Regions from separate parts of the Glaciecola sp. 1036 genome, predicted to be linked through region 2. Evidence: predicted binding sites of a transcription regulator. Region 2 holds the regulator's gene; each other region holds the start of a gene.
The links. Region 2 encodes LexA, which represses DNA repair genes until DNA is damaged. Its sites were predicted from a motif close to TACTGTATNNNNATACAGTA; they were not measured.
Positions count from the first base shown of each region.

Region 1: the regulator LexA is predicted to act here: its motif matches at 1,241-1,260, upstream of ACNKW3_RS12375 (YebG family protein).
Region 3: the regulator LexA is predicted to act here: its motif matches at 6,738-6,757, upstream of uvrD (DNA helicase II).

Region 1 is NZ_JBLWFH010000007.1:218,294-226,048, forward strand. It holds gene ACNKW3_RS12370 (helix-turn-helix domain-containing protein) at 1-1,034, opposite strand, end outside; gene ACNKW3_RS12375 (YebG family protein) at 1,319-1,603, shown strand; gene ACNKW3_RS12380 (MBL fold metallo-hydrolase) at 1,667-2,425, shown strand; gene tldD (metalloprotease TldD) at 2,433-3,878, opposite strand; gene ACNKW3_RS12390 (carbon-nitrogen hydrolase family protein) at 3,871-4,683, opposite strand; gene ACNKW3_RS12395 (YhdP family protein) at 4,676-7,755, opposite strand, start outside.
Region 2 is NZ_JBLWFH010000010.1:49,074-56,828, forward strand. It holds gene ACNKW3_RS14475 (branched-chain amino acid transaminase) at 1-308, shown strand, start outside; gene ilvD (dihydroxy-acid dehydratase) at 324-2,171, shown strand; gene ilvA (threonine ammonia-lyase, biosynthetic) at 2,171-3,703, shown strand; gene plsB (glycerol-3-phosphate 1-O-acyltransferase PlsB) at 3,754-6,186, opposite strand; gene lexA (transcriptional repressor LexA) at 6,398-7,018, shown strand; gene coxB (cytochrome c oxidase subunit II) at 7,286-7,755, shown strand, end outside.
Region 3 is NZ_JBLWFH010000002.1:454,441-462,195, forward strand. It holds gene rarD (EamA family transporter RarD) at 181-1,089, shown strand; gene ACNKW3_RS04630 (hypothetical protein) at 1,195-3,207, shown strand; gene ACNKW3_RS04635 (SPFH domain-containing protein) at 3,373-4,242, shown strand; gene ACNKW3_RS04640 (hypothetical protein) at 4,256-4,462, shown strand; gene uvrD (DNA helicase II) at 4,501-6,672, opposite strand; gene ACNKW3_RS04650 (DUF885 domain-containing protein) at 6,853-7,755, shown strand, end outside.

The sequences.
Region 1 (7,755 bases), on a different contig from region 2:
CCTTCGCCGTACTGAGCAGCTAGGTCACACACAATAAATTGTGGAGCTCTTTGTAAAACCAAGCTTATAACAATATCTAGGTTATTAACCGAATGGGTACGCAGCCTTTCATTCAGTTTTCGTTGTAGCTCATGTGAAGCGTTTTTTTGCGGATTAAAAAGAATGATGTCGTAATTTTCAACGTCATTCAATGCGTCATGTTCAATGGGTAAGTTTTCTGCTTGCTGAGATGCCGCAAGAGGAAAGCTTGCTCTAATACAAGTGCCATAGTCCAAGGCACATGCAATCTCTAAATCACCTCCCAATGATTTAAGTGCCGTAATTATACTCGGTAAGTCAATAAAACAATTGGCATCTGTATAGCGCCGGAAATGAGGTTGACGGAACATTGATTGGGCATAAATTTGTGACAGTGATTTTTCCGACAAACCCCTACCATTGTCCCTAACATTTAATACAAAACTACCAGCAACGACAATACCCGATACAGTAATCTGTGTACCAGACGGGTTATGGACAATAGCGTTAAGTATGAGTTCTCTTATAATTTTCTGTAGAAAGGCTTGAGGCATGTCGATATAAGCGTGGTCAATTTGCGTTACAACCAACTTGCATCGATGAGCTTGTGCATAGTTGCTTAGGCTTTGCATAGTCTCAAAAAAATGCTGTCTGAACGAAATCGAAGAGTCCGCTTGTTTGGTCTTATTTTGTGATGGCTTTTTGGGCGCGGATCGCGCTAGCTTATCGGAGATCGAACGTAATTGGGCTATCTCATTTCTTAAATCTGTTTGATAAAGCGGTAACCCTTGCTCATCAAATTGATGTGCACTGCGGGATTTGATCATGTTAGTGACAACCGCTTTTAATTGCGCTGAAATTTGCTGGGCATCAATGTGCCTCGAAACTCTAGCTTGAGGTTCAATGCTACCTGTAAGTGAAGACTTATAACGTGATAATTGCTTTCGCTGTACTAAAAGTACAAGAGAGAGAACAACTACGACAATAACCAGTCCAATTTTGATTCCAAATTCCATTTTAGCTTATCCGTTTACCGCTCCTACTTCCGCTGGTGGACAAACCAGCTTGTTTGATAATACATCAATCTTTGTATAAATAAAGTACCATGCCCCCACAAAAATGAACCTGCTTGTTAGTACAGTTTTTGAATTACCTAGCTTTTCAGAACTAAAACAATAACTTCGCCTCAATCGTAGGCAATAAACAAAACCCCTCTCAATTTAACTGTTTTTTTATACAGTAATCATGCTATAGTAATTTTAGAAATTCATTTCAGACAAGAGAAGATGGGAGACACTGTATGCCAGTCATTACCCAATATGTGGTCCAGCATAAGGGAGTAGATAAATTGATTACTACGGATAAAAAAGAAGCTGATCAATACGATAAAATGCTCGAGATAGCGGATAACATGATAAATTACATCAGTTCCAAAGGAATTGAGTTAGATGAAGAGACATCTGAAGAACTTGGTATCTTATTGGCGAAAAATAAAGAATCCATCGCTAAGTTGCTTAAGGGTACCAGTGCGGATGATATCTTAGAAAAAGAAAAAGCTGATGTTGTAGAGATGAAGAAAGCCTGAGTATTGAGCCAAGTTGATGCTTCATGTTAGGATAAAGCCGACTTGTTAAGTGGTCGGACATCTATGCAGATTCATCAAATTTCGGGCTTTATCCAAAATATATTTCTTGTGGAGTATGACCACGGGTGTATGTTATTAGATGGGGCTAGTAGAGCAGATCTAAGGCACATAATTCGTTTCTTCAAAGACGTTTTGCAACGGCCGATTACTGACCTTAAAGTTGTCATGGTGACCCATATGCACCCTGATCATGCTGGTTGTGCCCATAAATTACGTGAAGTATCAGGCTGTAAAATTGTTACTGGAGATGTGAGCAAACCTTGGTATTCTGGCATTTCCGGTCGTTTTTCTCATTTGGTCGATATTAGTCTAGCCTACTGGGTAGCTAATCGTTTGAATAAGCCTTTTGGTAACCTTTGGTTTTCAACAAAGTTAAAGCCTGATGTGATGTTATCAGACGGTGACCGAATACCCGAATTTCAAGATTGGCAAGTTATCACTACGCCTGGTCATACGGACCGAGATATCAGTATTTACAACCTCGAACATAATAAAATTTATGTTGCCGATTTGATTGTCAGAGTAAAAAAGCAACTGACGAGCCCTTTCCCTGTGCACTTCCCCAATAGCTATCGTAATTCTCTACGCAAATTACAAGACTTCATTGGATTCGAACTCATGATGGCACATGTGGACAACACTGAGCTGTCGGAAGAAGTGCTCAGCCAATTAATCAGTAATGCACCTGAAACCCCAAGAACCAATCTAAACGCAGTTAAAAATAAAATTCAGCGGATTAACTTACTTAGAAGCAAAACTTAATTGTAGCTTATTGGGTGCCGCCGACAGTAAGTTCGTCAATTTTCAGTGTTGGTTGCCCGACACCTACAGGTACTGACTGACCATCTTTACCGCAAACCCCTACCCCGCGATCCAAGGATAAATCATTACCGATCATAGAGATTTTTTGCATGGCTTCTGGCCCATTTCCGATAAGGGTAGCCCCTTTGATCGGTGTGGTCACTTTACCTTTTTCAATCATGTAAGCTTCAGAGGTTGAAAACACAAATTTTCCAGAGGTAATATCAACCTGTCCACCACCAAAGTTGGGGGCATAAATGCCTCGCTCTACGGAACTTATGATGTCTTCAGGCGCATAGTTCCCAGCCAACATATAGGTGTTGGTCATACGAGGCATAGGCAAATGGGCATAAGATTCTCGACGACCATTCCCGGTCGCCGCTACGCCCATTAACTTAGCATTCATTTTGTCCTGCATATAACCTTTCAATATGCCATCTTCAATCAGTACGTTATAGCCGCTTGCTGTGCCTTCATCATCAACTGAAAGTGAACCACGACGACCTTCAATAGTACCATCATCGACTACTGTGACACCTTTGGCAGCGACTTGCTCTCCAATTCTACCACTGAAGGTTGATGCGCCTTTACGGTTAAAGTCACCTTCTAGCCCATGACCAACTGCTTCATGTAACAATACTCCAGGCCAACCACTGCCCAGAACCACCGGCATTAAACCTGCTGGAGCAGGCACGGCTTGCAGATTGATTCGCGCCATCTTAATAGCTTCGTCTGCTAAGCTCTGATAAAAGGGTTTGCCATCATCTTCTATTAGGAAATAGTCATAGGTGTGTCTGCCACCAGCACCAGCAGAACCTCTTTCTCTACGCCCGTCTTTTTCTAACAACACAGCACAGTTAAGTCTGATCAAAGGGCGGATATCTGTAGCAAAGGTACCATCGCTAGCAGCAATCAAAATTTCTTCGTATACACCAGACAAGCTCACGACAATTTGACTGGCATCAGGTGCTTGTTGGCGAATATAAGCGTCCACAGCGCGCAATAGTTGAATTTTCTCAGCGTCGGGCAAACTCAACAATGGGTTGTTTTCACCATACAAGGCTTTGGACGCTGTAGAAGAAAAAGCTCTAACCTTTAAGGAGCCACCGGAAACCGCGATATTTTTTGCGGCGTTCGAGGCTTTGAGTAAAGCTTCTGTGGTAATTTCATCTGAATAGGCAAAACCGGTCTTTTCACCTGAAACCGCTCTAACTCCAACACCTTTTTCGATATTATAACTGCCGTCTTTAATGATGCCGTCTTCAAGAATCCAATTTTCATGCTGACTGCTTTGAAAGTACAGATCAGCAAAATCATTTTGATGGCTTAACATGATACCTAGAGATGATTCTAGGATTGATAGTTCGACACCTGATTCAGTTAACAAACTGGCTACGACTTGTTGTTCACTCATAATTATCCAAAGAATGTTGTGAGACCGGCATACTCCGCCTGATCTTATCTATAACTTGTTGGTCAAATTTGGCACTGGCGAAACCTTCGCCACTTTCTTTTACACTAAGAAGCTCACCCCAAGGCGAATATATGCAACTGTGTCCAAAGGTCTCTCTATCATCATCATGTTTCCCCCACTGATTGGCAGCCACTACATAGCTTTGATTTTCAATGGCTCGCGCTCTTAATAGCGCATGCCAGTGTGCCTCTCCAGTCACTTTAGTGAAAGCACTGGGAACAACTATGATTTGAGGGAAATTCATCGCGGCATAGAGTCGCGTAAAGCGCACATCATAACATATACTCTGACCTAACTTACACCAACCAAGGTCAAGCACTTCTACTTTAGAGCCTGCTTGAGTATATTTAGATTCACGGTAGCTTTTGGTTCTATCTTCCACATCTACATCGAAAAGATGAATTTTATTGTATTGACTGAGCCGCTTACCTTGAGGAGAAAACACCAAGGAAGCAGCATAGTATTTACCTGTTTCTGCTTTAATCGGCATGCTACCAGCGACCAGATATACACCTTTGTCTTTAGCTAATTCAGCAAATGCAGTTTGCACCTCACCATTATCCAAAGTTTCCGCTGCCGCTAACATAGCTTTACCACCCGTACCGAAGATAGATGCACATTCCGGTAACACCACAAGACTATGATCATCTTGGTAATCCAAAGAAGACATAATACGGGTTATTTTTTCAAGATTTGTGGTTACAGATGAAGAACCATTTATCTGTAATGCGATGAGTCTAGCCATCTTGCTGCACTTCTATCAGTTCATCGGTAGTAGGTGGTACAAAAGGTGTTTGAGTTTCTTCTGCTTCCGGTAATCTTCGCGTTGGTAATTCAACTTCTGTAGATTCTCGACCAGTTTCTATCAATATTGGCTCTTCGATAGTGCCTGTCACTGAATAATTCACGTTTGAAATCACCTTAGTCGATGTTAGCATTTGATCTATCGCCAAAGCAGCTAACACTGAGGGTGGACTCACGGTAAAAAAGTACACCAATACTGGTAAGTTCCCCGTAACATTGGGGGCAAAACTAACATTATAGTTGAGTTCTTTGGTGACTAAATCTGTGTACCCATAAATTTCTATTTCACCGGCAGCGCCGTCGATCACAGTATCTCGGGTATCCGCCTTGCCATCTGTCAGTAGTATGCTACCTTGCATACTATCGTAAAAAAATCCCTTAGCGAACACATCTCTAAAATCTAAGGATAGTTTTCTAACCAATGAGTTTAAACTTAACAAAGTAAAAATTCGCGAACCCTGATCGCTGACTTCATTTAGGTAGCCGTCGGTCAATTGCCAGTTTATTTCACCACCGAGACTATCGAAATTAAACTCAAAGGGCGATTTCTGCCATGTGAGTGCAAACTCAATATTGGCTTCTGAATCACGTATACCTGTATTGGCACCAAAATTTTGCAGTGAGCGTCCAAAGTCATTACTGCGGAAATCGCCGGCAAAGAATGTGTAGTGATCCAGATGACGCTTGTACCATTGTCCTTCTGCATTGACTCTGCCGTTTTCACCTTCAATTAATAGCTGCTCAACACGTAAGCCATCATTGTTAGGCGATGCTTCCAACTCAACCTTTCCTAATTTATATTGGCCAAATGCGCATTCTTTACAGTTAATATTTAAGGTTGGGAAATCCGTTGGCTCGTAGTCAAAATTGGCTAATTGAGACTCTGGCTCCTGCTCGTAGGATTCCAATTTAATGTAATCCATGTTGGCCTCAATGCCTTTAACTGTCCACTCATCATGAATAACTATGTTACCTCTAACTTGATCGGCTTCTACGTCAATTGACCAGTCTTGTAAATTTCGTCTTGCGATTAAACCAACATCTGTGACCTGGTTATTGCCAATGATAAGTTGTTCAGTTTCAACAAAAATACGTTGTGGGACACCAATGAATGCACTTTCAGTGCTTTCTACACCTTGAAATAATCGTTTTACATTGCTCACCCACAGTTGTGCATCCATTTCAGGCAGATTAGCGCTAATACTAAATCCAACTCCCATGCCGAAAAAGTCAGTTTGACCAAATGCCAAATGTGCTCGGTTAAACTTCTTTTCTTTATGCGGTAAGGTACCCTCAAATCTAACATCATTGCCCAAGGTCATTTGCACGGAAGACGCAATGTTATCCCCGCTAGCCAATATAGCCAAAGGCATAGTCTGTCCCGACGTTTTATCTAACGGGAAGGGTAATGATGAATTAACATCAACAAGTTGCGATCTTAATTGCGCATCATATTGATAATCTTCTTTATTCAAAATGATGTTTAATGCAAGCGTGAAATCCGCAGCACCTGTTAACTGCTCAGTTAATCCTGGAACATAGGCTTTTGTAAGCTCTTCTAGTTGCCAATTACCACCAATTTCAATATCAAGTGCATAATTATCCAGTTGCTTTGATGCCAAATCCAAGGTGATAGGCTGACCAAATAATTCAGCGTTTACACCATCAACTTTCAGATCTTGATTATCAAATGCTAGTGTCCCTTCTGCATTTTTCAAACTCAGGCCTAAGGCTTCAATGTTTACCTGATTGCCGAGTAAATCAACTTCTCCAATCGCTTGAACTCTTCCGCTAAAGTCCAGCGGAATATTTAACTGTAAATCGGTTGTAAGATTACCACTGACAATTACTTGTTCCGTTAGAATTCGTCCTAAACTATCAGCTAACGAGCTGTCCGACATTAAAGACGCCAATTGTTCTCCTGAACCAATGCCGTTAGCATCAATCTTAAGTGTCGCGCCCTTAGTAAGCTGAGGAATTATGGCTTCTATGTTACTAATTTTAACCTCACCCAACATGGCTTCTGGGCTATTCATTACCAAGGCTTTATTTAAAAAGTCCAACCGAATATTGAGCTGTTTCAGTTCAGGCCAATCAGGTGCAAACCTAAAATCCGCATTTTCGATATCAACACCCGCATGAAAAATGCCATTGTTATTGGTAAATGGAAATTGACTGGTATTTCCATGCCAAATTAAGTTTGCTTGGGCGATTTCCCCAGGACCATTTAACGCACGAGTCAAATAATTGATCGTACCCTGTCCCATTAATTCGTTAGGCAAAAATGCCTTCACACGATTAGCAGGCAAGTCACCGGTGTGTATTTTTAATGACAAAAAGTTATTCTGACTGGCGTATGCCATATCTGCGTCTATGGCTAATCCATCAAAAATTACAGAGAGATTTTCAGCGTTTAAAAAAACACCTTCAGGTAGTTTTTCAATATACAAATCGAGGTTAAGATCTTCGAGTAGTTTGTCATGATTGAAAAGCCGTTCGCTGTATAACTGAAGACTGGACTGCTGAATTTGGATCTTCCCTTGCTTATTCCACCAAGCAATCCCCAATTGCAAGTTTTCTATGCCTGGCATTAAATTATATTCAGCGGTGCTCAATGTGACCTCAGGCATCTGAATAAAATTGCCTTGTTTTGTCAAGGCTACTTGCACCTTTCCAAGACTAAGCTGTGGCGATAAGGCTGTTAGTTTCTCAAAGGTTTCAACACTGACGACTTTCATCGCTGGTAAGAGTTTTTGAATATCATCCAGTGCACTTGTCTGTACAAAAAGTTCGTGCTCTTTAGTGAATAACCCAGACACTTCTAATGGCAGTGTTTCTTGTTCTACACTGACATCGAAATCATTTAGAGTAAAGTGCCAGCCATCAGGCTGGTTTATGGCTACTAATTGTCCGCTAAATCCATTGGTAACTGATTTTTCAGACGTTTTCCCCCATTGCAGAACTGAAGGCTCAATCTCAGAATGAATTCGGGTAATTTGCCCATCTTGAATAT
Region 2 (7,755 bases):
TGTCTACAACGCCAAAAACCGCCGCTATTTTGCCAGGGATCACGCGTGATACTGTGATTACTTTGCTAAAAGAAATGGGTTATCAAATCCGTGAAGAAAATATTCCTCGTGAAGCTATGTATCTAGCGGACGAAATCTTCATGTGTGGCACAGCGGCTGAAGTTACACCGGTGCGCAGTGTTGACGGCATCAAAGTAGGTTGTGGTAGCCGTGGACCTATCACAGAAAAAGTACAAGACATGTTCTTTGGACTATTTAATGGTTCAACAGAAGATAAATGGGGTTGGTTAACACCCGTTTATAAATAAGATTAGGAGTTAGCAATGCCAAAATTACGTTCAGCAACAACCACTCATGGCCGCAATATGGCCGGCGCCAGAGCATTATGGCGCGCAACAGGAATGAAAGACGGTGATTTTGGCAAGCCCATTATTGCAATTGCAAACTCATTTACTCAATTCGTTCCAGGACATGTGCATTTAAAAGATCTTGGGCAATTGGTGGCATCCAGTATTGAAAAAGCGGGTGCAGTTGCAAAAGAATTCAATACTATAGCGGTGGACGATGGTATCGCTATGGGCCATGCAGGCATGTTGTACAGTTTGCCGTCAAGAGAAGTTATTGCTGACGCAGTAGAATACATGGTCAATGCCCATTGCGCTGACGCTTTGGTGTGTATTTCAAATTGCGACAAAATTACCCCAGGAATGTTAATGGCGGCGATGCGCTTGAACATCCCAGTGGTGTTTGTCTCTGGTGGACCAATGGAAGCCGGTAAAACTAAGCTTTCTGATCAAATCATCAAACTAGATTTGGTGGATGCCATGGTTGCTGCTGCTGATACTTCTGTAAGCAATGAAGATACAGACCAAATTGAACGTTCTGCTTGCCCAACCTGTGGTTCTTGTTCAGGTATGTTCACCGCAAATTCCATGAACTGTTTAACTGAAGCTTTGGGGTTATCATTACCGGGCAACGGATCTACGCTAGCCACACACAAAGATCGCGAAAGTTTGTTCCTTAAAGCTGGCGAAGTCATCGTTGATCTTTGTAAACGTTGGTATGGCGATGATGATGCTTCTGCCTTGCCGCGTAACATTGCAAACTTTAATGCGTTTGAAAATGCTATGAGTTTGGACATCGCCATGGGCGGTTCAACCAATACTATCTTGCATTTATTGGCAGCTGCAGTTGAAGGTGAAGTTGATTTTAGTATGCAGGACATTGATAGATTGTCCCGCAAAGTACCGCATTTATGTAAAGTTGCACCCGCAACGCCCCAGTATCATATGGAAGATGTGCATAGAGCTGGTGGTGTAATGGGTATTTTGAATGAATTAAACAAAGCTGGTTTATTACACGGCGGTGCTGCGCATATTTTAGGAAAATCCCTCGAAGAGGTTATCGCACAGTGGGATGTCACCAATACCGATAATCAACATGCGAGAGATTTTTATCGCGCAGGCCCTGCGGGCATCCGCACTACCCAAGCGTTCAGCCAAGATTGTCGTTACCCTACGGTGGATGACGATAGAGAAAAAGGCTGCATTCGAGAACAGCAACATGCTTACAGCCAAGATGGCGGATTAGCCGTGCTTTACGGTAATTTGGCAGAAAACGGTTGTATTGTAAAAACTGCTGGCGTAGATGAATCTATTCTCAAATTCAGTGGACCGGCGCGCGTGTATGAAAGTCAGGATGCAGCGGTTGAAGGCATCTTAAATGACCAAGTACAGGCTGGAGAAGTGGTCGTTATTCGCTATGAAGGACCAAAAGGTGGTCCGGGTATGCAAGAAATGCTGTATCCCACGTCGTATTTAAAATCAAAGGGATTAGGTAAGGCTTGTGCGTTAATTACGGATGGAAGATTTTCTGGTGGAACTAGTGGACTTTCCATTGGTCATTGTTCACCTGAAGCTGCTAGCGGCGGTGGCATCGCATTTGTTGAAGATGGCGATACTATTCAAATTGATATTCCAAACCGAAAAATTCATTTGGATATTTCCGAACAAGAATTTGCCAAGCGCCAGCAAGAGATGCAACAAAGTGCTAATCCGTTTAAGCCTAAAAATCGTCAGCGAGAAGTGTCTACTGCATTGAAAGTATTTGCCATGATGGCAACCAGTGCGGATAAAGGTGCTGTACGCGATCCATCAAAGATACAATATTAATGATACAGAACCAGTTAGAATATCTCGTTAAAATATTACAGGCGCCTATTTATGAGGCGGCTGTGATGTCTGATTTGGTTAACATGTCGAGGTTTTCCAATCAAATCGGTAATCAGGTTTTCTTAAAAAGAGAAGATCAACAACCGGTTAAGTCGTTTAAATTACGTGGTGCTTATAACTGTATTGCACAGTTGACCGATGAACAAAAGGCGAAGGGAGTGGTAACCGCATCTGCCGGCAATCACGCTCAAGGTGTCGCATATTCTGCCAATGCCATGAAAATCAATGCAGTGATTGTGATGCCAGAAACCACACCTGATATTAAGGTGGAAGCTGTGCGTCAATTCGGTGGTGAATATGTCACCGTAATTCAACACGGCACCAGTTTTGATCAAGCCAGTGATGAAGCAAGATCTCAGTGCGCGAAATTCGGCTACACTATGATCCCACCTTTTGATCATCCTGACGTTATTGCCGGACAGGGCACCATAGGTAAAGAAATATTAGAGCAACAAGGTGATCTTGATTACTTGTTTGTTGCCGTTGGTGGTGGTGGACTTGCCGCCGGCATCGCGGTTTATGTAAAACAAATTAACCCGAATATTCGCATCATTGCGGTAGAGTCAGATGAATCAGCTTGTTTACAAGCGGCGATGCAAGCTGGCGAACCTGTGACCTTGCCTAGCGTCGGCATATTTGCTGATGGTGTTGCGGTCAAGACCATAGGAACAGAACCTTTTAGACTGTGCCAGCAATATGTGGATGAAGTAGTTACGGTTACCAATGATGAAATTTGCGCGGCTATCAAAGATATTTTCGATGATACCCGTGTGATTGCTGAACCAGCCGGTGCACTTTCGGTCGCCGCCATGCGCAAGTATTGTGAGCAACATCAGCTCAAAGATAAGAAAATCGCCGGTATCTTATGTGGCGCTAATATCAACTTCCATACTCTTAGATACGTGTCAGAACGTTGTGAGTTGGGCGAGCAAAAAGAAGCTGTATTCGCGGTGAAAATCCCCGAAATAAAGGGTGCTTTCAAAGACTTTTGTTCTCGTCTTGGCGGCATTGTGATTACCGAATTTAATTATCGTTATTCAAGTACCGAAGAAGCGCATATCTTTGTGGGAGTTAAGCTCAAAGAGGGTCGTGCCGAGTTAAGCCGGTTAATGGACAATTTAAATGAAGCTGGCTATACCTGTTTCGATTTATCCAATAATGAGCTGGCTAAACTACATGTACGACACATGGTTGGCGGTCGTCCAGTGACCAAAGTAAAAGAAAGTATCTATTCTTTCTCATTCCCAGAATACCCTGGTGCGTTAATGCGATTTTTAACCACCTTGGGCGAACAATGGAATATCACTCTATTCCATTATCGCAATCATGGGGCAGCACAAGGTTTGGTGTTGGCTGGCTTTGAGGTTACAGACGAACAACGGCCGTTGTTTGAACAACATCTTAGTGCATTAGATTATGCAGCCCAAGAACATACAGACGACCCAGCGTATAAATTCTTTTTGGCTAAATAACGTAACCAAAAATTACCAAAAGCGCGCTATTTAGCGCGCTTTTTTTATGACTACATTTGCTCTAGATGCTGCACAATTTCTGGCCATACCAAGGGCATTATAACTTGTTTTAGACTGATTGAGTTATCTGAAAATGCCAAGGTGCCGTCTGCTTGGCTATCGAGTAAATTGTTATCTTTTAAAGCATTCACAAAGGTACTGAGCACATTCTTGTCATAAAATTCTGGGGATTTTAAACCATATAGCGATGACAGGCGTTCAGCCACAGTTACAGCTTGGCGTTCTAATTGAGCGCGACCTATGGATTTTTCGTTTTCCAACACACTTAAAACAACAGCATACCGCTGCCAAGTTTCTTGCATAGTGCGGCTTAGTAGCCATGCAGGATTGAACAAATGACTGGAAGTGTCTGGAGGTGATAAATACTTACCCGCCTGCACCAATAATCCGCGTTCTTTAAAGTATTGAATTAATGATTCGGCGTATTCAATCGCTTCCTCTTGAGTTTGATGCATAAAAAACTCACGCTTCAACAGAGGGAAAAGTTGTTCAACAGTATGCAGAATCTGTTTGCGTTCAATCCTTTTATGCACAAAAGCCACTGCCATAATCAAACTGGCGATACTGAACATGTGAATTATGTTGTTTCGATAAAATGTTAGCAACACCGCCGCGCCTTCTTTTGGTGATACCATGGTGCCGTATTTGTCCTGAGTTTGTTGAAATCTATTTAAGGCAAGCGTGCGATTGACTAGAGCATCAGCGGTTTCGTCGGGTAGTGTTGCATCCTTACTATATGGCACGGCTTCAAACATCTTTAAAAATTCCGCAATCGCGTCTTTAAGTTCCCGTTTACTGGCCACATGAGTTTTTGAGCTCAATAAGCATAAGGCCACTATGGCGGTGCCGTTTATGGCTGAAGCTTTATTGATGCGGGTCATCACCTGATTAGCCAAGCTGTTCACTGCAGGCGTTAACCACTGAGGTTTTTTATCCTTTTGCTGAGACTGAGCGCGCCAATCCGGCACAGCTCCGTCTAAAAATTGGCTCAATTGAATAGGAGCACCAAAGTTTACAAACCCATGGCCATAGTTTTTTAATTTGCGGATGGCAGAAAACACCTGAGCAGGAGATTCTTTCTTTTTCGACTTACCCGTCAGCTCTTTCATGTAGCTTTTCACTTCCATGACATGCTCATAACCAATATACACTGGTACAATTGACACCGGGCGGTTAATTCCTTTGGTCATGGCTTGAATCGTCATTGCTAACATGCCTGTTTTTGGCGGAAGCAAACGTCCCGTTCTGCTTCTTCCGCCTTCAGGAAAATATTTAACTGAATACCCTTTATTGAAAAGTAATTCTAAATATTCTCTAAAAACTGCGGTGTAAACTTTATTCCCACCAAAGCTTCGACGTAAGAAAAAGGCGCCGCTTTTACGGAAAATTGGACCTGCTGGCCAAAAGTTTAAGTTTATACCCGCAGCAATGTGGGGCGTTACTAAGCCTTCATGATAAATGACATAGGTTAGTAACAAGTAATCCATATGACTTCTGTGGCAGGGTACATAAATAATTTCATGCCCATTTTTGGCCAATTCACGCACGCGTTCTGCGTGTCCTACATCTATACCGTCGTAAATTTTGTTCCAAATACGGGTAAGAATTCTGTCACCAATGCGAATTAAGCCTTCGCGATAATCTGCAGCAATTTCATCTATATAAGCACGAGCATCTTTTCGGGCTTTTTCAGTAGAAATACCTTTTTGGCTGACTTCTTCTGCCATGGCAGCCTTAACAGACTCTGAGCCCAAAATTGAATTATACAGGGTTTGTCTTTCTAATAAGGTGGGCCCGCTTAAGGTTTGACGTTTACGTTGAAAATGTGTGCGTGCAACGCGCACAAGTTTTTGTGCAATCTGTTTATCACTACCATGTAAGTCAGCGAGTTGTCGTGTCGATACCGCCTGAGAATAACTGACAAAATTATCCCGGCCGAAAAATATCACTATCATGGCTTTGCGCAGCCAGTTAGGCGAGGCTTTGCTAGCGAATAGCTGGGCAAATCCAGATTTTTCCTTTCCTGCAGAGCGTCCCCATGTAATAAACACAGGCACAACTTGAAAATCTAAATCTTTTTGTTCCCGATGAAGATGAAATAATTCAGTTAAGATATCTTCAATTGCAGTGGGTTTTACTTTACGGGTTAAAATACTTTGAGGGCGTTCAAGAAAAAAACGCCTTTTGGTTTGATAACCGCCAATATCTACTACGTCTTGAGGATCAGGTAACCCCAATTGTTTTACTGACTTAGATAAAGCGATCTGATCAGTAAACGACTCTGTTTGCAGTAAATATAGAATAGGTTTGGATTTGTCGATGCCCAGTTCTTTTTCGACATCTGCCGGTACACTTTTTACTGACACTAGCCAGCTGATTGGCTTTTCCAACAGCCATCGAAGCGCAGCTCGAATAGGGTTCATGTTTGCTCCATCACAAATTTCTAAAACGATCCTACCATGTAGTTATTTACTTACCCTAATACTAGATGGCTTAGTAGTAGACCGTTGTTTATTCTTAGTCGTTCATTATAAACCAAATTTTTTACAAGCTAAGCTTTTGATTATCAACAGTTGCGTTTTAATTCACATTGGTTATACTGCTCACATAACTGTATAGAAAAACAGGCTGTTTATGCGTCCACTAACTCAACGACAACAGGAAGTACTCGATCTTATCAAGAGCACTATGCTCGATACTGGTATGCCACCAACGCGCGCAGAAATTGCAAGGCAATTGGGGTTCAAGTCGGCAAATGCTGCTGAGGAGCACTTAAAAGCCTTGGCTAAAAAGGGGGTAATTGACATTTTACCCGGAACTTCCCGTGGGATTAAACTGAATTGCGCATTAGATGATGAAGTTGAAGAAGGCTTGCCTTTGATTGGTAAAGTAGCGGCCGGTGAGCCCATTCTAGCGCAAGAGCATGTGGAATCTCACTATAAAGTTGATCCCGCTATGTTCCATCCCAATGCTGATTACTTGTTGCGCGTACAGGGAGAAAGTATGAAAAACATCGGCATTATGGATGGTGACTTATTGGCTGTGCATAAAACTAAGGATGTACGCAATGGGCAGGTGGTAGTTGCCCGAGTGGACGAAGATGTTACTGTGAAACGCTTAATCCAGAAAGGCTCTCAAGTCATATTGGAAGCGGAAAACGATGACTTTGCTCCGATCAAGGTTGATCTAGCTTCACAATTTTTCACTATTGAAGGACTTGCAGTTGGTGTAATTCGCGATTCCAATAACTTCTAAAAATTTTAAACAAAAATTAACAAAAAAGCGGCTTTAATGCCGCTTTTTTGTTCAAATCGGTCAAATAATAAACTGTAAATATAAAAAAACGCCAAATCTCACTACTTTTTTTAAAAAATCTCTTTACGCCAAGCTTTTATTGGTTAATCATTGTACACTTATTCACAATCTGATAACAAAAAACAAACGTGAATGTCGATTTCAGGAAATTAGCATTGTTTTATGGATATCTCGGGGGAGAAAAGTGTGAAGTCACTCAAAGCCGTAATGGGATTATTAACGCTATGTGTACCTTTCTTCAGTTTTGCCCAAAGCGCAGCTGAACGATCTGACTTAAACTTAAGGCGCGGTGTCACTGATATCAGTGATCAGGTGTATGGGTTACACATGTTGATGTTTTGGATATGTGTTGTCATTGCTGTCATTGTGTTTGGTGTGATGTTTATAGCTATGCTTAAACATCGCAAGTCGAAAGGGCATGCACCAGCCAATTTTCACGAAAATGTAAAAGTAGAAATTGCTTGGACGGTTGTGCCTTTTATCATTTTGATTGTGATGGCAGTACCTGCTGCTAGCACTTTGATGGACATGGAAGATGTCAGTAAGCCTGACCTCAGTATTGAAGTAACTGGCTCTCAATGGAAATGGCATTATAAATACATGGACCGAGAGGTCGAATTTTTCTCTTTATTAGCATCTCAAAGAGAGCAAATTGAAAATAAATTTCCTAAAGGTGA
Region 3 (7,755 bases), on a different contig from region 2:
GAAACTAAATATCGCTAATTTGAAATCAAATTGTACCTTCTATTAGCAATTAAAGCACCTGATCCTCGGTCTAGATGCATAAGATTTAATCTGGAAGTCATTTCAACATTTTTTAATCCAACTTGTTGTGGAATAAATAACTTCTTCATCTCTATTACTTTTTAAACATAGGAATCGTTTTTGGGCCATCAAGACCAAACAAAATCTGGCGTCATTTTTGCTATTTCTGCTTATACCATTTGGGGTGTTGCACCTATTTATTTTAAGCAATTGTTGGTAGTGCCTGCGGCTGAGATTCTTATGCATAGAGTGTTTTGGTCAGTTATTTTATTGGCCATTTTGATTCTTTTGCTAAGAGGCACAGAAAAAGTAAAGGTTGCACTGGCATCGCCTAAATTGCTACTGACCTTATTTGTGGCGGGTATATTGTTGGCAGGGAATTGGTTGTTGTACATTTGGTCGGTGAATAACAATCACCTGATTGAAGCAAGTTTAGGCTATTTTATTAATCCTATGGTTAATGTGGCTTTGGGGCGGATTTTCTTAGGCGAAAAACTAAGGAAAATACAGCTTTTTGCTGTGCTATTGGCGTGTGTTGGCATTGGCTTGCTGTTGTATAATTTTGGACGCCTGCCATGGATTGCTCTGGCGTTAGCCTTTAGTTTTGGTATCTATGGTTTGTTAAGAAAGAAAGCGGCGGTGGATTCCATGCCAGGATTGTTTTTGGAAACCAGCATGATGTTGCCCGCAGCCCTTATTTATTGGATTTTCTTTGCTGGCGCTACTGCTAATATGCTAACCAATACTAGTAGTTTAAATCTTTTACTAATGGCCGCAGGCATAATTACAGTTGCACCTTTACTTTGTTTTACGGCTGCTGCTCGTCGTATTCAATATTCTACCTTGGGCTTCTTTCAGTATATTTGTCCTAGCCTGCTTTTTGGCCTAGCCGTCTTTATATATGGAGAACATATGAGTAGTGAGCGATTACTTACGTTTTTGTTTGTGTGGACTGCTCTATTAATTTTCACCCTAGATTCTTTGCATAATTATCGTGCTCAGAAAAAACTTTTAATGCGACCAAGTTAAAATAAAAAACCGAATTTTAGCGTTTCATTTCTATCTCTTTGCAACTTTCAAAAAATGGTTGGCGTAATTCGAGGCACATCTACATAACCTTGAAAAGAGACAACCATGAAAATAACCCATTTACACTCAAATTTTAAACGTTCAGTTGTATGTTCACTTGTCGCGGCTACCTTTGTACTTGCCGGCTGTAATTCAGATAACGACTACGTAGACAATAATACCCCTGACCCAGAACCAACCCCGCCAGCTCCCGTAGTTGAGAATTTTCCGGTGCAAGTTGTTGCACCAGAAGTTTTTACTCAAGAAGAAATAGGCACCATTTTTACCAGTGAATTAGGATTATCCTTGTACTATTTCGCCAACGACGAACAAGGAGTTTCTAACTGTAATCCAGAGGAGGGAGCGCCTGCAGGTGGTTCAGCGGATCCTGAAAGTTGTGCTGGGAAATGGCCACCGCTATTAGCGGATGAAACCGCTGATGTTCAGGCCCCTTTTAGTTTAATTGAAAGAGCCGATCAAACCATGCAATGGTCTTACAATGGCTTTGCCCTTTATACTTTCATTGATGATAGCAGTCAGGGAGATATCAATGGCGATGGTGCTGGCGGCGTATTTGATTTAGCGCGTCCATTGCCTTTTTTAACTAATGACGAAGGTAAAATTCTGGGCAACGAAACTGTATTAACCGGTAGCAATGTAGGTGGAACTTTTGAAACTTCACGTTCACAAAAAGGCGATTTTACACTCTACACTTTTGATGGTGATAACCTAGACCAATCAAGTTGTTTCAGTTTAGGCAATGGCAATTGCATTAACGCTTGGCCGCCGTTATTGGCTGATAATGGCGCCAGACCTACTGGTTTGTACGATATTGTCGAAGTAGAAGCTGATATTCGTCAATGGACCTTGAGAGGTAAGCCTTTATATTTTTTCATTAATGATATTGAGGCGGGTGATGAAAACGGACATATAGCAAATCCTTCTTTTGTTCAGGCGAGCAAATACCCCGCATCCCAACGAGATATTAACGGTGTTTCTTGGTTAACTGCGAATGGCAGAGTTAACTTACTTACAGATGCTGGCGAAGAAATTGCGGTTGATAAAGACCAGTTTTCACTCTACACCTTTGCCAATGATACCCTAAATACATCGAACTGTTCAGGTGCTTGCTTGGGCAACTTTCCGGCATTTCTAGCGACCGAATTTGATCATGCTGTTGGTGCCTTTGGGATTATAGAAAGAGAAGATGGTTTTATGCAGTGGACTTTCGAAGGACAACCTTTGTATTTTGCTGCATCAGATCAAGCCATTGATGATATCAACGGGCATAATGTGGGCAATGTTTGGTTTTTAATAGAACCGGCATCAACCAATGTTGTAGCGCAAGACTCAGTTTTAGGAGATACGGTTGTAACACAAGGCTTTACCAATACCTTAAGAGTTGATGAAAATGATGAATTTGTCACAGTTCTCGGGGATACAAGTGGTCGACAACTTTACACTTTTGATAATGATAATGCTGAACAAAGCAATTGTACCAGCATTGGTTGCATTGGCAATTGGCCAGCTCTGTTAGCCAAAAAAGACGAAGTTGTGGAAGCGCCATTTACAACCTTTGCGCGAGAAGATGGCAGCATGCAAATGGCTATCAATGGCAAACCTTTATATATTTTTACACCAGATACGCAAGCAGGTGATCAAAATGGAGAAGGCGCTGGTGGTGTGTGGTTTGTGGCTCGTCCAGCACCGATGAAATTGGCGGAAATTCCAAATCAAGGCACCGGCTTTGTTGCCCATCGTCTAGATTTGCAGGCGCAAGGTACCAATGATACCAGTAAAGAAGGCTTCACTCTTTACACCTTTAACAACGATGTAGCAGATTCAGGTGTTTCAAACTGTGTGGGTGGATGTGCTACCGTTTGGCCACCACTTTTTGCGGAATCTTCAGAACAAGCCTTTGGTGAATACACTGTTATCGAAAGATTTGATGCAAACAATAATGTAGTTTTCCAATGGGCTTACCAAGGTAAGCCTCTGTATTTCTTCAGAGATGACTTAGCACCGGGCGACGCTAATGGTTTAGCTAATCCAAGTTTCCAAATCGCTACTGTCAATTAGAATATTTTTGAGGCATTGGTCGCTCTCGACCAATGCTTTTTTATTTATTGTCTACTCGTTCCATCTTGCGTTACAAATTCTTACATTCTTCCCTTACAAAAACTCTTGGCAAATTCTAACAAGCGATCTAGTATGATATCTAAATGATATCAAAAGGAGATTGTCATGATAAATGAAAAGCAAGGTTTTTCGGTAAATGGCTATGTAATGCTTTTAGTTATACTTGTAATTGCGTCAGTAATACTTCATCAATTTCTTACAGCAGATAAGATCGCTGGTGGGGTGTTTGTTATAAAAGGAATTATAGGTGGATTAGCAAGCTTCTGCTTGGCCGGATTTTTTATGGTGCAACCTAATCAAGGTAAAGTCATGACCTTGTTTGGAAAGTATGTGGGAACAGTCAAGAATGAAGGATTGAGATGGACAATACCGTTTTTCGTGCGTAAAAACGTTTCGCTTCGTATCCGAAATTTCGAAAGTGCCAAAATTAAAGTTAATGACAATCAAGGGAACCCTATTGAAATAGCCACCATTGTTGTGTGGTCAGTGACTGACACCGCGGAAGCCGTTTTCGAAGTAGATAATTATGAAAGTTACGTGGTAATTCAAAGCGAATCCGCGTTGCGTAACTTAGCCAGTAGTTATCCCTATGATCCGAGAGATGACGAAGAAGCGGAAATTGCGCTACGTAGCCATCCAGCGGAAATCTCTGTGCATTTACGCGATGAAATTCAAGATAGATTAGGGCGCGCAGGTATTACTGTACATGAAGCCCGTATCAGCCATCTTGCTTATGCCCAAGAAATTGCGTCTGCAATGTTACAACGACAACAAGCCGCGGCAATTATTGCAGCACGAAATCGCATTGTGGAAGGCGCTGTTGGTATGGTAGAAATGGCCTTACATCGTTTGTCTGAAAAAGAGATTGTCAACTTGGATGAAGAACGCAAAGCCGCTATGGTTAGCAATTTATTAGTGGTACTTTGTGGTGATAAAAGTACACAGCCCGTGGTAAACACTGGCTCAATTTACTAAACGCTTCGGCAATATAATGGCTAAAAAAGCATACCCACTGAGAATTAATGAAGATGTGTTAGCTGCAATGCAGCGTTGGGCAGATGACGATTTGCGCAGTTTAAATGCGCAAATCGAATATGTGCTTCGTGATGCCTTAGTACGCTCAGGTCGCGTTAAACTCACACAAAAAGTAATGACGATAGTGGAAGATGAAACAGATAAAAAGCAAGACGATTGAATCGTTCAACGCCTTGCTTTTTCAAATCTACAATCTGGCTAAGAAACTGCGTTTAATTTAGCATAAGCAGTTACAAGCCATTTGACTCCAAAACTGTCGAAATTAACTTGCACACGCGCATGCTCCCCAGAACCTTCGTAATTGAGCACGGTTCCTTCTCCAAACTTGCGATGAGAAACTCGTTGTCCTAAAGAAAATCCAGAATCCACAAAGGCTTCATGGGAAGTGCTTGCACTGAATCTATTATGGATCGGTTGGGTCACCTGAGATCTTAATCTGATTTCTTCAATATACTCATCTGGAATTTCTCGGATAAAGCGGCTGGCTGTGTGATATTTATCTTGCCCATATAAACGACGAGTTTCAGCATAAGTGATAATTAACTGCTGCATAGCCCGCGTCATACCGACATATGCTAATCGACGTTCTTCTTCCATTCGACCAGGTTCTTCATTGGTCATCTGGCTTGGGAACATGCCTTCTTCAACACCAGCTAATACCACCAGTTGAAATTCAAGACCTTTAGCCGAGTGTATGGTCATCATCTGGACTGCGTCTTGGTCAGCATCTGCTTGTCCTTCGCCAGCTTCTAGAGACGCATGGGCTAAAAATGCAGCGAGCGGGGTCATATCATCCGCTTCTTCAGGCATTTCGAACTGCTTACAAGCAGTAACTAATTCCTGTAAGTTTTCAACTCTCGCTTGGGCTTTATCACCTTTTTCTGCTTGATACATCGCATAAATGCCGCTGCCTTTGATCACATCATCAGCTAGGGTTTCCAAGGGTTCGTCTTTGACCTTTTCGGTGAGTTTATAAATAAGATCAATAAAACTTTGCAGAGCATTTGCAGCACGACCGGATAAACGCTTTTCACTTAGCATAGTTTCACTGGCTTGCCACATAGAAAAATTATTCTCACGAGCAAATGTGCGAATGTTACTTAGGGTTTTTTCGCCCAACCCTCGGGCTGGGGTATTCACCACCCGTTCAAAGGCTGCGTCATCAATAGCGTTACTAACTAATCGCATGTAAGCTAAAGCATCTTTGATTTCCTGACGTTCGAAAAATCGTAGGCCGCCATAAATTCGATATGCGATACCTTGATGCAAAAGGGCTTCTTCCAGCACGCGCGACTGAGCATTATTTCGGTATAAAATGGCGCAATCCGTTAAACTATGACCGTCTTCGAAAAATTGCTTAATTTTCGAGACAATAAACCTTGCTTCGTCTAGTTCATTAAAGCCAGAATATAATTGAATCTTGTTGCCTTCCTGGCCTTCGGTCCACAGGTCTTTACCTAATCTACCGCTATTATTGGCGATTACGGCATTCGCCGCATTTAGAATGTTGCTAGTTGAACGGTAATTTTGTTCAAGGCGTATAGTGCCGGCGCTAGGATAGTCTTTCAAAAAGTTTGAAATATTGGCGACATTTGCCCCTCGCCAACCATAGATTGATTGGTCATCATCGCCGACAATCATCATGCTATTTTGTTTGGTTTTAAGCAATTTCAACCAAGCATATTGGATATTGTTAGTGTCTTGAAACTCATCCACTAAAATAGCACGAAAACGCTTTTGGTAATGATGACGAAGCTCTTCATTGTCTCTTATGGTTTCAAATGACCTTAACAATAGTTCAGCGAAATCGACTAGTCCGGAGCGATTGCAGGTTTCTTCATATGCAGCATAAATCTCTTTCATTTTTTGCTGGTTGGGATCGTTGTGTGTGTCAACGTGTCGCGCTCTTAACCCTTCATCTTTATTACCATTGATAAACCACTGTACTTGCTTGGGCGGCCAATGCTTTTCCTCTAGGTTCAGAGCTTTGAGTAATCGCTTGATCAAACGATATTGATCGTCTGAATCCATGATGGTGAAATTCTGCGGTAAATTAGCTTCTTCATAATGTAATCGCAATAAACGGTGTGCTAAACCATGGAAGGTGCCCATCCACATTGAATTTAGTGCACCACCGGATAAACGCTCGACACGGCCACGCATTTCTCTGGCGGCTTTATTAGTAAAAGTCACGGCTAAAATACTAAAAGGGGAAATGCTCTCAACTTCCATCAGCCAAGCTATACGATGCACCAATACGCGGGTTTTACCGCTGCCTGCGCCTGCCAAAATGAGCATATCGCCGTTAGGAGCAGCAACTGCTTCACGCTGTTTATCGTTAAGTTCGTCTAAAAGTCGAGAAACATCCATTCTGAATTTGATTATCCGCTAGCAATTGAAATAAAAACTGCACTATATCAAATCGAAAGTTAAAAAGCTGTTCATTTATACAGCTTTATTTGAATAAGCCGAGTTTATTCACTAGAGACCTTGCAGTTAGTTGGACTGTCCATCTATAGTGGAATAGGAACAGGGAAATCGGGAATCGTCATGAAAACATTTTTTAAATGGTTAGGGATTAGCGTTCTTATTGTTTTAGTGGTTATGGGCGCTTGGGCAACGCATGAATGGAAAGCGGAAAAGCCCTTTTCATTTCGCATATTTTTAGATAGAGCATTAATCAAACAGGCGCTGAATAGTCCTCAAACACTGACCTCAATAGGTGTGTTTGATGGTATTGGAATAACTGGCCACAATGCTTATTTGGATGATGCCAGTGAAGCCGCCACTGCCCAGATGTTTAAAGATTTACGAGAAACCAAACGGATTCTACTGCAATATGAAGATTTATCCGAAGAACAGCAACTTTCAAAAGATATAGCGCTGTATTTGTTAAATACTGCCGAAGAGTTCGAAACCTATCAATACCATAGTTATCCCTTCAATCAGCAGTCAGGAGCCCAAAGCAACTTTCCAAGTTTCATGGACGCGCAACACCCTATTCGAACAACTGAAAATGTCGAGCATTACATTAGTCGTTTAAGTCAGTCGAATCGTTACTTTACCCAAATGTTAGAAGGAATGAGAATAAGAGAATATAAAAAAATTATTCCCCCTTTATTTGTAATCGAACGCATTATTGATGAGATGCAAGGTTTTGTTGATACGCCGGCGACAGAAAATATTCTTTATACCTCATTAGAAAAACGCATGCAGGAGGCTGTCGAAATACCAGAGTCTGTGTACGCGGATTATTTAGCGCAAACCCAAGCAGAGATTGAAAATACAGTTTATCCAGCCTATGAAATGCTAATTGAATATTTCACAGAACTCAAAGCAATGGCGGGGACCGATGATGGGTTATGGCGTTTAGACGGCGGAGATCAAGCTTATAAATTAGCGCTGCGTTTTTTTACCACTACTGACTATTCCGCTGACTATATTCATACTGTT